3 regions of the Variovorax sp. M-6 genome follow, and region 1 is predicted to be linked to each of the others. Evidence: predicted binding sites of a transcription regulator. Region 1 holds the regulator's gene; each other region holds the start of a gene.
The links. Region 1 encodes FNR, which switches genes on or off when oxygen is low (the NO sensors DNR and NnrR bind a similar motif). Its sites were predicted from a motif close to TTGATNNNNATCAA; they were not measured.
Positions count from the first base shown of each region.

Region 1 (4,719 bases):
CGATGCGGCCGATCGCCGACACGCCGAGCGCCACCAGGTCGCAGTCCGGCTGGGTGCTGTAGCCCTGGAAGTTGCGATGCAGCCGGCCCTGCCGCCGGGCGACCGCCAGCGCATCGCCGGGCAGCGCGAAATGGTCCATCCCGATGTAGACATAGCCCGCGGCGGTGAGCGCGGCGATCGAGCGCGACAGCATATCGACCTTGGCGGCCGCATCGGGCAGGGCTTCGGTCGCGATGCGGCGCTGGGCCTTGAAGCGCTCGGGCAGGTGGGCGTAGGCGTAGAGCGCGATGCGGTCCGGCCGGAGCGCGCAGACCTGCTCCAGCGTGCGGTCGAACGAGGCGGCGCTCTGGCGCGGCAGCCCGTAGATCAGGTCGACGTTGACCGAATCGAAGCCCAGCCCGCGGGCCACCGCCATCAGGTCGAACACCTGCCGGGCGGGCTGGATCCGGTGCACCGCCTTCTGCACTTCCGGGTCGAAGTCCTGGACGCCGAAGCTCAGCCGGTTGAAGCCCAGCTCGGCCAGCGTCACGAGGCGCTCGCGGTCGACGGTGCGCGGGTCGATCTCGATCGAATGCTCGCCGTCCGGCGACAGCGTGAAGGCACCGCGAAGCATGGCCATGAGGTCCCGCAGGCCGGCATCGTCGAGGAAGGTCGGCGTGCCGCCGCCCAGGTGCAGCTGGCGGACGACCGCGCCGCGGCCGAGCTTGGCCACCTGCAGCGAGATCTCGCGCGCCAGGTAGTCGAGGTACTCGCGCCCCTTGCTCTTGTGCCGGGTCACGATCTTGTTGCAGGCGCAGTAGTAGCAGAGCGACTCGCAGAACGGGATGTGCACGTACAGCGACAGCGCCCGCGCGCTCGCGCCGGCCCCGCCGCGCTGCTCGAGGGCCTGGGCGTAGTCGTCCGCCGTGAAGGCGTCGACGAAGCGGTCGGCCGTGGGATAGGAGGTGTAGCGCGGGCCGGCGCAGTCGAAGCGGCGCAGCACGGAAGGCAGCGGCGCCGGGGGGGGCGTGAGGGCGGGAGCGGAAGCAGGGAGCATCGCGGGCGGCGGCAAGGGCTTTGGTGTGTCACTATGCCGCCGTCACGATCTGCAATCATTGACCTGTATCAAGCATCCGGCCCACTCCCCATCGGACAATCCCTGTATGACCTCGACTGCATCAATGAAACCCGAAAACATCAAGGTCGCCTGTTCCAACTGCAATCTGCGCGAGCTCTGCATGCCGGTCGGCCTGGACCCGGGCGAGCTGCAGCGCATCGACGACATCGTCGCCACGCGGCGCAAGATCAAGCGGCGCGAGACGCTGTTTCGCAACGGCGAGCCCTTCACCTCGCTCTATGCGATCCGCACCGGGGTGTTCAAGACCCGCGTCACCAGCGAGGACGGGCGTGACCAGGTCACGGGCTTCCAGATGGCGGGCGAGATCATCGGGCTCGACGGCATCGTCAACGACCAGCACACCTGCGACGCCGTGGCGCTGGAGGACTCCGAGGTCTGCGTGATGCCTTTCGAACGCATCGAGGAGCTGTCGCGCGAGATCACCGCGCTGCAGCGCCACGTGCACCAGATCATGAGCCGCGAGATCGTGCGCGAACACGGCGTGATGCTGCTGCTGGGCAGCATGCGGGCCGAGGAGCGGCTCGCGGCCTTCCTCCTCAACCTGGTCCAGCGCCTGCACGCGCGCGGCTTCTCGCGCTCCGAGCTGGTGCTTCGCATGACCCGCGAGGAGATCGGCAGCTACCTCGGGCTCAAGCTCGAGACCGTGAGCCGGACCCTGTCGAAGTTCGCGGCCGACGGCATGGTCGAGGTCGAGCAGCGCAACGTGCGCATCGTCGACCCCGAGGCGCTGCGCCGCATCGTCAATCCGCCGGGTTGTTGATCTCGCGCGCCGGCAGGGTCAGCAGCAGGGTCAGCGCGCCCGCCCCCATGGCCAGCAGCCAGAAGACGAAGAAGCCGACCGTGTAGACGGCCTGCCGCGAAGCGCCGAGCGCCTCGCCGCGCCAGTTCAGGTCGCCCGGGTCGACCAGCGCGAACACCAGCACCTCGAGCGCGCAGGCCAGCAGGAAGGCCGGCCAGAGAATCCACATCCAGCGGCGCATCTGCATGGGCTCACTCCTTCGGCAGCGGCACGGCGCTGCCCGGCGTCGCCGCGTGGTTGCGTCCGGCCACGGCCGGCATCAGCTTCTTGTCGGCCAGCGTGCGGTTGATCTCGACGCCCTTGCGGTAGTAGTCCTGGTCCACCACCGGGTCGGGCGTGGCGATGGCCAGCCACAGCGTGACGAAGCTGGCGACCACCACCACGGCCGGCCCGCCGATCACCATCCACACCAGCGGAAAGCGGTACCACGGAGGGCAAGGGTTCATCGCGTCGTTGTCGTGGGTCATCTTTGTCCTTGGGTTGATCAGCGCGGTACCAGGAACACCGCGGGCTCCGAGACACTGGCGTTGCCGCTTTCGGCGCGGACGTCGAAATGCACCTTGTGCGAACCCGCCGGTGCCGCGCCGTAGGGCAGCTGCAGCCGGACCGCGACCCAGCGCGACTCCGCCGGCGCGACCTCGACCACGGGTTCCGAGGACACGTGCAGGCCCTCGAGGCCGCTCGCCGCGATCCGGTAGCGCTGCAGCTCTTCGGTGGCGTTCATGATCTGCAGGCGGTAGACGTTCTCGAGCTGCCCGCCCTCGACGATGCGGGCCAGCGACGCGCGGTCGCGCACCACGTCGACCTTCAGCGGCGTGCGCGTCACCAGGCTGGCGAGCAGGCCGATGCACAGCGCCGCCAGCACCGCGGTGTAGATCAGCACCCGCGGCCGCAGCACGCGGCGCAGCACCTGCCGCGGCGTCCAGCGGCCCGCCATGCCGTTCTGCGTGGCGTAGCGGATCAGGCCGCGCGGCGTGGCCATCTTGTCCATCACGATGTTGCAGGCGTCCACGCACAGCCCGCAGCCGATGCACTCGTACTGGAGGCCTTCGCGGATGTCGATGCCGGTCGGGCAGACCTGCACGCACAGCTTGCAGTCGATGCAGTGGCCCAGCGGCGCCGCGGTCGATGCGCGCGCCTTCGCCGGCACGCCGCGAGGGTCGCCGCGCGCGGCGTCATAGCTCACGATCAGCGTGTCGCGATCGAACATCGCGCTCTGGAAGCGCGCATAGGGGCACATGTACTTGCACACCTGCTCGCGCATGAAGCCGGCGTTGCCGTAGGTCGCGAAGCCGTAGAACAGCACCCAGAAAATTTCCCAGGAACCCATCGTCGTGTGCAGGAACGACATCCCCAGCTCGCGGATCGGCGTGAAGTAGCCCACGAAGGTGAAGCCGGTCCACAGGCCGATGGAGATCCAGACCACGTGCTTGAACCACTTCTTGACCAGCTTCTCGGTCGTGAAGCCGCCGCTGTCCAGGCGCATGCGCGCGATGCGGCTGCCTTCGATCTTCTCCTCGACCCACATGAAGATCTCGGTGTAGACCGTCTGCGGGCAGGCGTAGCCGCACCACAGCCGGCCCGCCACCGCGGTGAACAGGAACAGCGAGAGGGCCGAGATCACCAGCAGACCCGTGAGGTAGATCAGGTCCTGCGGATAGAGCACCAGGCCGAAGATGAAGAAGCGCCGCGCGCCGAGGTCGAACAGCACCGCCTGGCGCTGGCCCCACTCGAGCCAGGGCAGGCCGTAGAACACGAGCTGCGTCGCGAACACCAGCGCCCAGCGCCAGCGCGCGAAGTAGCCGCTGACGCTGCGCGGGTAGATCTTCTCGTGGGCCGCGTAGAGGCCGACGCTCTTCTCGGCCGCCACGATCGGGATCACCGTGCGAGGGGCCGGCGTCGGCGCGGGCATGCGATCGGTCATGGCGTCGGGCTCACTGGGCCCCAAGGGCGGGCTTGTTCGTCAGGCCCCAGACGTAGGCCGTGAGCACGTGGATCTGGGCCTCGGTCAGCCGGCCCTGCTGCGCCGGCATCTGGTTGACCTTGCCGCCGTTGATCATCGCGATGATCGCTTCCTGCCCGTAGCCGTGCAGCCAGATCCGGTCGGCCAGGTTCGGCGCGCCGACCGCGGTGTTGCCCACGCCGCCGATGCCGTGGCAGGCCGCGCAGACCGTGAACTTGCTCTTGCCGAGGCCGGCGCGGACCGAGTCGTGCGGACTGCCCGACAGGCTCAGCACGTAGTTGGCGAGGTTCTTCACGTCCTCGGCCGAGCCGACCGCCTCGGCCATCGGCGGCATCGTGCCGATGCGTCCGAGGGCGATGGTCTCGTGGATCTTCTCGGGCGTGCCGCCATGCAGCCAGTCGCCGTCGGCCAGGTTCGGGAAGCCCTTGCTGCCGCGCGCGTCCGAGCCGTGGCACTGCGCGCAGTTGTTGAGGAACAGGCGCTCGCCGATCGCCATGGCGCCCGCGTCGGTCGCCAGCCGTTCGACCGGCTGCGCCGAGTAGGCGGCGTAGACCGGCGCCAGTTCGGCGTTGGCCTTCTCGACTTCCTTCGTGTACTCGCCCTCGGTGGTCCAGGCCAGCGTGCCGCGATAGCTGCCCAGGCCCGGGAAGACGACCAGGTAGCCGATCCCGAACACGATGGTCAGCACGAACAGGCCCATCCACCAGCGCGGCAGCGGGTTGTTCATCTCGCGCAGGTCTTCGTCCCAGACGTGGCCGGTGGTGTTGTCGTCGCCGGCCGGGCCGCGGAAGCGCGCGGTCCACCACAGCAGCAGCGCGCAGGCCAGGATGCCGCCCAGCG
Region 1 covers NZ_JBFREQ010000017.1:37,219-41,937, forward strand. The annotation lists gene hemN (oxygen-independent coproporphyrinogen III oxidase) at 1-1,036, opposite strand, end outside; gene fnr (fumarate/nitrate reduction transcriptional regulator Fnr) at 1,161-1,877, shown strand; gene AB4Z46_RS19390 (hypothetical protein) at 1,858-2,103, opposite strand; gene AB4Z46_RS19395 (FixH family protein) at 2,108-2,383, opposite strand; gene ccoG (cytochrome c oxidase accessory protein CcoG) at 2,401-3,840, opposite strand; gene ccoP (cytochrome-c oxidase, cbb3-type subunit III) at 3,851-4,719, opposite strand, start outside.

Region 2 (4,719 bases), on a different contig from region 1:
CTGACCCGCGCTCAGGGCGGAGCCGCCACCACGCGCAACACCTTCCCGCTGCGGCCGGCGCGGCCGGGTTCGCCGCTGCGGCAACGGACCTGCACGTCCACGGCGCCTTGGGATTCAAGAAATTCGCCAAGCACCCGCTGCGCCCGTCGCAGCGCGAGTTCGGCCTCCGTGCCGCACAGGCCGGTGCGCAGCAGCAACTCGCAGGGGCCCTCCTGCACGAGCTGGAAGTCGAACAGGCCGGCATCCTCTTCGAGCTTCGTGCTCAGCGCCAAGGGAAGCACACTGACCGAACCCGCCCCGGCGCGGCCCAGATGCAGCGTCTCCTCGCTGCGGCCCTCCACTTCGATGACGGGCAGGCAGGAGCCGCATACGCAGGCCCGTGCCTGCACGGTGACGCGATCGCCCATGTCATAGCGGATCAAGGGCTGCACATGGTTCGCCAGGTTGGTCAGCAGCGTTGTCGCACCCGCCTCGCCGGGCGCGGCCGCGCGTCCCTGCGCGTCCACCGGCTCAAGAATCACCCAGTCGCTGTTGAGATGCAGGTGGCCGTGTTCGCACTCGGACGCCAGCGACAGGAACTCCGATGCGCCGTAGCTGCTGGCCACCGGGCAGTCGAAAGCCCGCCTCATGAACTCGCGCTTGGCCGCCGACATGTCTTCACCGCCGGTCCAGACTTCTTGCGGCGACGATCGCAGCCGTCCGGCCAGGCGTTCTTCGGCCAGCAGGACCGCGGCGCTCGGATAGGTGGCGATCACCGTCGGGGCCAAGGCGTTCAGTTCCGCCACCATGCCCGCGGCGGGCTGCAGGAACGAGATGCCGCGCAGGCGGCTCGACAACGCCGGATTGAGCCGCCGCAGGCGCTCGATCGAGACCGTGCTGGCAAAGTGCCCGTCGGTCGCACCGACGAAGGCGATGCGCTCGCCGAGGCCCCAGGGGTCCAGCAGCCGCTGCAGCGGACGCAGCACAGGCCGCCGCAGCGACTCCAGTGCGTCGTAGACGGCCATCGCCGCCGCGTCCTGAACGAAGATGCCGGGTTCGCCGCTGCTGCCCGAGCTTTCCCACACCACGTAGCGTCCCTGGAAGGGCTCCGCGATACGCCGGCGGTCGGCCACGAACCGGCGCAATTCCTCCAGCCGCAAACACGGGTCGGTGACCCATTCGTCGAAGCGCCGCATGAGTTCGGCCTTGTGTGCGACCGGCAGGTCCTCAAGGCGCAGGTCGCTCGGATCGCGCCCTTCGAGCAGGCGTCGGTACAGCGCCGAGTGCTGCCTCGCCGAGGCGAGCAGTTCGCCAAGGCGCCGTGCCTGCCGGGCGGCGATCGCGGCGGCCGGCGCGTGCAAGGCCAGCGCGACATCGACCGCGACCGTGCCGGACAACCAGAGATCGAGCGGGGGCGGCGGGATCGGCGCGCTCATGGGCCTGCTCCGGCAGGGACGACCGGCGACTTCGAGCGCACGAGATTCAAGGCGGGCAGACGGTCGAAGGCCATGGTGCGGCCCCCTCTTCAAAGCTCGTGCGATTCGAGGTAGTCGGGCACGGTCACCGGCCAGCCGTGGCGCTCCTCGATCGCGAGCCGCAACGCGTCGGCCGCGACCGGCTCGCCATGTGTCACGAAAACCCGCCGCGGGGCCGGCAGCGCATCGAGCCAGGCCAGCAGTTGCCCGCGATCGGCATGGGCCGACAGCGTGTCGAGATGGGCCACCTCGGCGCGCACCGGCACGTAGGCGCCGTGGATCTTGACCTCCTTCGCACCACCCACCAGCGACGCACCGCGCGTACCGGCCGCCTGGAACCCGGCGAACAAGAGGGTGTTCCTCGCATCCGGCGCATAGGCTTTCAGGTGATGCAGCACGCGACCGCCGGTCGCCATGCCGCTGGCGGACACGATGATCGAGGGGAAGGCCAGCGCGTTGAGCCGCTTCGACTCTTCCGCGGTGTTGACGATGATCGCCTCCTTGCTCATCGCGGCACACTGGTCGGCGCTCAGGCGATGCTGGTCGAGATGGTGACGGTAGATGCGCGTGGCGTCCGCCGCCATCGGGCTGTTGAGATAGACCGGCATGTCGGGAATGCGACGCGCCTGCTTGAGCAGTTGAATGCAGTGCAGCAGCGTCTGCGCGCGCCCCACGGCGAAAGCGGGGATGACGAGCATGCCGCCGCGTGCGGCAGTGCGATTGACCACCGCCGCCAGGGCGCCGAGCGTGTCGACGTCGCGGTGCAGTCGGTCGCCATAGGTCGACTCCACGACGACATAGTCCGCCGCCTCGGGCCTTTCGGGCGCCCGCATCACCAGGTCGTCGCTGCGACCGAGATCGCCGGAAAACAGGATGCTTCCATCCGCCCAGGCGATGCGCGCGCTGGCCGCGCCCACAATGTGTCCCGCGCGCCTCAGACGCCACTTCCAGCCGCGCCACGGCGACTGCACCTCGTCGAAGGGCACGGCCTCGAAGCGCCCGAGGGCCTCGCGGGCATCCTCCATCGTGTAGAGCGGCAGCGCGGGCTCGTGCCTGGAATGGCCATGGCGATTCGCGAAATCGGCCTCCTCCTCCTGCAGCCAGCCGGAATCCGGGAGCAGCAGTTCGCAGAGGTCGCGCGTCGCCTGGGTGCAGTAGACCGGGCCCCTGAAGCCCAGCTTGATCAAGCGCGGCACGAAACCGCTGTGGTCCAAGTGCGCATGCGTGAGCAGCACCGCGTCGATGTCGGAAGCCTTGATGGGCAGCGGCGCCCAGTTGCGCAGGCGCAGCTGCTTCAGGCCCTGGAACAAGCCACAGTCCACCAGCAGGCGGCGGCCGTCATGCTCCAGCAGGTATTTCGATCCGGTGACGGTCCCTGTGCCGCCGAGGAATTCAATGCGCATCGTCGCTCCTTGGTGGATCGGAGCTTGGCAGTCGCGAGGCGGATCGGCTTGATGTTCATCAAGGAAGCATCCTTTCGGTCCGTTCGCAATGGTTCATGCTCCGGAGGTCGGATCCGGCCCTCCTGTGTACGCCCTCGGACACGGTCGCGCAACTGCCAGCGTCGGTGTCCGCCCCAGTGAAAACCTTGCACGGGTATGCCGCCCGACCTGTCGCGTCGCAGATAATCTCGCCTTTGCTGGACACGCAACAATAAGAAATGCGATGGATGTTGTTGAAGCTCAGCTCTTTCTGACAAACAGGGCTGGGATGACGGAAAAGACAGCAGCACAATACCGCCAGGCGATTCAGCTTTCCGGCAAGACCATTTACTCGCCGATCGAAGTCGGAGATTCGGAATACTGGATTCCGACCGAAAGCCTGGAGCAGCTTCTGAACGCCGGACTGAGCGGTAGAAGTCTGGCAGGCCTTGCCCTGAGGACTCGTTCAAAGGTCGTGAAGGCGGCTGTATGCGAAGCACTCGGCTATCCGATACCGCCGTCGTTCGCCAAGGTACAACCTAGATTTCTTGGCCAGCAACTGGACATCTACACGCAAAAGTCGCTGAACCTCCAGATCTGGAATGAAGAGCTGTCCCCCGAGCGTCGCTATGCCCTCATCGAAGTGACTTCGGACGATACGATCGGGCTGGTCAAGGTCGTCAACGGGCAGCAGTTGGCCATCCTGGACACGACTGGAACCATCACAACGAAGTACCAGGCCAGGCTTGAGCGTGGCGATGCAAGCCACGAGCTTGTCTCTCTGGCGGACACCCCCGGCCTGCGTCCATATGTTCGGTCAGGCCTGCAATTCGATGCATCAGTCAGTCCGGTCAAGCCGCCGGCGAATGCCGAGTTGCTGCCTATTCAAGAAATCTTCAGCCGGCTCGCACCGCTCGTCGGCACCACTTTTCCTGATCCCGGCCGTGACCAGGAAAGAAATCGCGGCGCGGCCCTTCATGGGGCGGTTTGTCGGAGTCTGGGCTACAGCCGCCACGAGGACACGGGTCAGTTCCCAGACATATTGCACCAGCTTCTCGAAGTCAAACTTCAGACATCGCCCACGATCGACCTGGGTCTGGTCCAGCCGAACAGCGAATCCCGTCTCGATGTCGAACAGGTGGGACAGTTCCATCCGCGCCATTGCGACACCCGGTATGCCGTCTTTTTTGCGGAGACAGACAATGTCACCGTGCGCATCACCAATCTCTACGTGACTTCCGGCGCTGATTTCTTCTCACGATTTCGGCGGTTCGAGGGACGTGTACAGAATGGGAAGATACAACTTCCCCTACCCCGCAACTTTTTCAGGCCCTAGGCCAAAAGCGCTCCATACTCTCTTGTCGAGCGCAGCCACCAGACCATCCGCCTCGGCAGAAGGAATGATTGAATATATTTCCTTCGTCAGTTCGATGATTTTCTGAGTCGAGGTGAGTTTTGGATCAGGCAGCGGAAACTGCTCCACGTACTGCGTGATGAATCGACGCCTTCCCGCGTACAGCTTGTTGTTGAAGCTGTGATCGTAGAACGCCTTGATGAAAGACGAATTGGCGACCGCCAACGCAAGCCAAAGAAGGTCACCGTTCCTTGGATCATCGGCCTTGAGCCAATAGCACTCGCCATTGACGACGCCGCCATCCAGATCCATCCAGAAAACTGGCTCGTCTGCAATATCTGGAAAAACGAGCTTGGGCTGGCTCCATGAAGCCGGGTCTTGGGGAACCCAGATTTCAAACCACTGTCGACCGCCTTCGATCACATAGGTTCTGGCCTCCAACGCTTGCCTGTGCGAGTTGAGATAGGCACGGGCAATCGGGTAGTCTGAA
Region 2 covers NZ_JBFREQ010000010.1:77,513-82,231, forward strand. The annotation lists gene AB4Z46_RS13675 (hypothetical protein) at 1-4, shown strand, start outside; gene AB4Z46_RS13680 (phenylacetate--CoA ligase family protein) at 12-1,415, opposite strand; gene AB4Z46_RS13685 (MBL fold metallo-hydrolase RNA specificity domain-containing protein) at 1,505-2,857, opposite strand; gene AB4Z46_RS13690 (hypothetical protein) at 3,120-4,211, shown strand; gene AB4Z46_RS13695 (Eco57I restriction-modification methylase domain-containing protein) at 4,185-4,719, opposite strand, start outside.
Region 2: a site for FNR is predicted at 2,906-2,919, ahead of AB4Z46_RS13685 (MBL fold metallo-hydrolase RNA specificity domain-containing protein). Genes of this name have one in related genera too.

Region 3 (4,719 bases), on a different contig from region 1:
CATGGTACCGCTGGGCGCCTGCAGCCGGCAGCCGCTGGTGTAGCGAAAGGATTCCCCTGGTGCCAGCAGGGGCTGCTGGCCGATGACGCCGAGGCCGTCGACCTCCTGCGTGTGGCCGGAGGCGTCGGCGAAGACCCAGTGGCGCGCGATCAATTGCGTCGGCACCTTGCCGTGGTTGGTCACCGTGACGGCGTAGGCGAAGGTATGGACGCGGTCCTCGGGCGAGGACTGGTCTGGCAGGTAGCGAGGCTCGACCTGCACGCTGATCGGAAGGCTGGACATCGCGACGATGGTACATCGCCCCCACGCGCCGTCGGCGCTGCTGCGACAATCCGAGCCCATGAGCAGCCCCTTCCGAATCGCCCCTTCCATCCTCTCGGCCGACTTCGCACGCCTCGGCGACGAAGTGCGCGACGTGATCGCCGCCGGTGCCGACTGGATCCATTTCGACGTGATGGACAACCACTACGTGCCGAACCTGACCTTCGGCCCGATGGTGTGCCAGGCCCTCAAGCCGCATGCCAGGACGCCCGACGGCCGCCCGGTGCCGATCGACGTCCACCTGATGGTCGAGCCGGTCGATGCGCTGGCCGCGGCCTTCGCGCAGGCCGGCGCCGACTACATCAGCTTCCATCCCGATGCCTCGCCGCACATGCACCGCAGCATCCAGGCCATCAAGGCGGCCGGCTGCAAGGCCGGGCTGGTGTTCAACCCGGCCCTGGGCCTGGAGGCGCTGGACTGGGTGATCGACGACATCGACCTGATCCTGATCATGAGCGTGAACCCGGGCTTCGGCGGCCAGAGCTTCATCGATTCGGCGCTGCGCAAGATCGAACTCGCGCGCAAGCGCATCGACGAGACCGGCCGCGACATCCGCCTCGAGGTCGACGGCGGCATCAAGGTCGACAACATCGCGCGGGTCGCGAGCGCCGGCGCCGACACCTTCGTGGCCGGCAGCGCGATCTTCAACGCCAAGGACTACGCGAGCGTGGTGACGGCGATGCGCGAGCAACTGGCCACCACCGTGAAGGCCTGAGCGGGTCGCTGCAGGCCCGGCAGGTCCGGCCCTGCCCTGGCTGTAGGATGGCCGGCGAAATGACAGCGTCTCCCGACTTCCTCCGCATCCACGGCTACGCGAGCCTGCAGCCCGGGCCGCGGCTGATGGTGCTGGGCGGCGTGCACGGCAACGAGACCTGCGGCACCGCCGGCATCGAGCGCATCGCGGCCGAGCTGGACGCCGGTTCGCTCGCGCTGCTGCGCGGCCAGCTCACCATGGTGCCGGTCGCCAATCCGCTGGCGCGGCGGCGGCTGCGCCGCGAAGGCGAGCGCAACCTCAACCGCCTGTTCCGGCCGACCGCGCCGGGCGCCGAGCCGGCCGACTACGAGGCCCGCATCACCGACCTGCTGTGCCCGCTGCTCGATCGCCACGAGGTGCTGCTCGACCTGCATTCCTTCCAGAGCGAGGGCGAGGCCTTCGCGATGATCGGGCCGCGCGACAACCAGGGCCCGCTCGAGCCGTTCTCGCGCGCCTTCGAGGAAGGGCAGCTCGCGCTGCACCTGGGCACGCCGCGCGTGGTCGAGGGCTGGCTCGACATCTATGCCGCCGGGCTCGCCCAGCGCGCCGGCGGGCGGCCGGCCGACGACGCGGCGCTGGCCTTCGGCTGGGGCACCAACGAATACATGCGCAGCCGCGGCGGCTACGGCGTCACGCTCGAATGCGGACAGCACGAGGACCCCGCCGCGCCCGAGGTGGCGCATGCGGCGATCCTCTCCACGCTGCGGCTGCTGGGCATGATCGCCCCCGACCCGCAGCGGCCGCCGCCTTCGCGGCCGTCGCTCCTGCGTCTCGTCAGCGTGACCGACCGGCTGCATGCGGACGACCGCTTCGTTCGCGAGTGGGCCACCTTCGATCCGGTGGCGCGCGGCGAACCCATCGGCGTGCGCGCGGACGGCAGCCTGCTGGGCGCCGAGCGCGACGGCTTCCTCGTGTTCCCGAACGCCGAGGCGCTGCCGGGCACCGAATGGTTCTATTTCGCGGTGGAGAGCGAGCGCGACCTGACGCGCAAGCCCTGATCAGCTTCGCTTGGTGGCGATCAGCGGACGCACGTCAGGCGCGTCGAGCCGCGGCCGGTCGGCCTCGACTTCGGCCAGCGCCGTGACTTCCTGCATGCTCGCCAGGCTGCGCAGCGTGAGCGCCTGGTAGGTGCGCGTGCCCTCGAGCTTCCAGGCCACTTCCTGGTCGCTGAGCTCGCGCAGCACCTTGGCGGGCATGCCGGCGGCGAGCGAGCGCGGCGGGATCTTCCTTCCGGCCGGCACGAAGGCGCAGGCCGCGACGATGGCCGCCTCGCCGATCTCGGCCTCGTCCATCACCACCGCGTTCATCCCCACCAGCGCATCGCGCCGCACCACGCAGCTGTGCAGCACGGCGCCGTGGCCGATGTGGCCGTTCTCCCCGACCACCGTGTCCTGGGCCGGGAAACCGTGCAGCACGCAGGTGTCCTGCACGTTCGAGCCGCGTTCGAGCACGATGCGGCCGAAGTCGCCGCGCAGCACGGCACACGGCCCGACATAGCAGTCCGGCCCGACGATCACGTCGCCGATCAGCACCGCGGTCGGGTGCACGTAGGCGCTCGGGTCGACGACCGGCACCACCCCTTCAATGGAATAACAAGGCAAGGCGATCTCCGTGGGTTTGGATGGAAACGTGGACTAAGGGTTATCCCTTGACGGTTTTGACTTGCATCAAGCGTCGGGCAATCCTATGATTAACCGACCGGTCAGTCAACGTTGCTTTGACGCCGGTCAAGACCCCACGCCAAGACTCAAGACTGGAGACACAGCTTGTCCGATTCACTCGTGCTTGCCGCGCAGCAGGGCCCGGTCCTGACGCTGACGCTGAACCGGCCCGCCGCCCTCAACAGCTTCACCGAAGCCATGCACCAGGCGCTGCGCGAGGCGCTCGACGCCGCCGCGGCGAACGCCGAGGTGCGCTGTGTGGTGCTCACGGGCGCCGGCCGCGGCTTCTGTGCCGGGCAGGACCTGGCCGATCCGATGGTCGCGCCCTCGGCGCCCGGCGAGCCGCCCAAGGACCTGGGCCGCACGATCGAACTGCTCTACAAGCCACTGGTGCAGCGGCTGCGCTCGATGCCGGTGCCGGTGATCGCCGCGGTCAACGGCGTGGCGGCCGGCGCGGGCGCCAACCTGGCGCTGAATTGCGACTTCGTGCTGGCCGGGCAATCGGCCAGCTTCATCCAGGCCTTCGCCAAGATCGGCCTCGTGCCCGACACCGGCGGCACCTGGCTGCTGCCGCGCATCGTGGGCCGCGCGCGCGCGCTGGGCCTGGCGATGCTGGGCGACAAGCTGCCCGCGGCCGAGGCCGAACGCATCGGCCTGATCTGGAAGTGCGTCGAGGACGCGGCGCTGGCCGACGAGACCTCGAAGCTCGCGCAGCGCCTGGCTGCGATGCCCGTGAAGGCGCTGGCCGCGACGCGTGCCGCGATCGACGGCGCGCAGCATCTCACGCTCGATCAAGCCCTCGACGCCGAAGCCCGGGTGCAGGCGCAGCTCGGCAGCGCGCACGACTACCTCGAAGGCGTCGCTGCCTTCGGCGCCAAGCGCGCTCCCCTCTTCACCGATCGCTGAACAGAAACCACATGTCGAACATTGCCACCGAACCGACGCCCCAGGAAACCGCCGAGCTCGTGCGCGAGCGCATGTACGCCAACGACCGCGCGGTCCAGGGCCTGGGCATGGACGTGACCGAGGTCGCCCCGGGCCAGGCCACGGTCACGATGACCGTGCGCGGCCACATGCTCAACGGCCATGCCACCTGCCATGGCGGCTTCCTCGCGGCGCTGGCCGACACCGCCTTCGCCTACGCCTGCAATTCCTACAACGAGCTCACCGTGGCCTCGGGCTTCTCGATCGACCTGGTGGCGCCGGCGCGCGAAGGCGACCTGCTCACGGCGCGCAGCGTCGAGATGTCGAAGGCCGGCCGGACCGGCGTCTACGACAGCGAGATCACCAACCAGCGCGGCGAGCGCATCGCGATGTTCCGCGGCCGCTCCTACACCATCAAGGGCAAGCCGGCGGTCGCTGACTGAGTCCTCCACTGACTGAACTGCCCGAGGAGACACGAATGCCCGTCAAGCAACCCGCACCCGGCGACCTGGACGCCATCGAGACCGCCAGCCGCGACCAGATCGAGGCCCTGCAGCTGCAGCGCCTGCGCTGGACCCTGCAGCACGCCTACGACCACGTGCCGCACTACCGCCAGGCCTTCGACGCCAAGGGCGTGCACCCGACCGACCTCAAGCAACTGAGCGACCTGGCGAAGTTCCCGTTCACGGCCAAGAAGGACCTGCGCGACAACTACCCCTTCGGCATGTTCGCGGTGCCGCGCCAGCAGGTGGCGCGCATCCATGCGTCCTCCGGCACCACCGGCAAGCCGACGGTGGTGGGCTACACCCGGCAGGACATCGACCACTGGGCCGACCTGGTGGCGCGCTCGATCCGCGCCGCCGGCGGCCGGCGCGGCGACATCGTGCACGTGGCCTATGGCTACGGCCTGTTCACCGGCGGCCTCGGCGCCCACTATGGCGCCGAGCGCGCCGGTTGCACCGTGATCCCGATGTCGGGCGGCCAGACCGAGAAGCAGGTGCAGCTGATTCGCGACTTCAAGCCCGACATCATCATGGTCACGCCGAGCTACATGCAGGT
Region 3 covers NZ_JBFREQ010000025.1:64,025-68,743, reverse strand. The annotation lists gene apaG (Co2+/Mg2+ efflux protein ApaG) at 1-282, opposite strand, end outside; gene rpe (ribulose-phosphate 3-epimerase) at 341-1,036, shown strand; gene AB4Z46_RS24980 (succinylglutamate desuccinylase) at 1,096-2,073, shown strand; gene AB4Z46_RS24975 (phenylacetic acid degradation protein PaaY) at 2,074-2,676, opposite strand; gene AB4Z46_RS24970 (enoyl-CoA hydratase-related protein) at 2,842-3,642, shown strand; gene paaI (hydroxyphenylacetyl-CoA thioesterase PaaI) at 3,654-4,103, shown strand; gene paaK (phenylacetate--CoA ligase PaaK) at 4,139-4,719, shown strand, end outside.
Region 3: a site for FNR is predicted at 2,733-2,746, ahead of AB4Z46_RS24975 (phenylacetic acid degradation protein PaaY). Genes of this name have one in related genera too.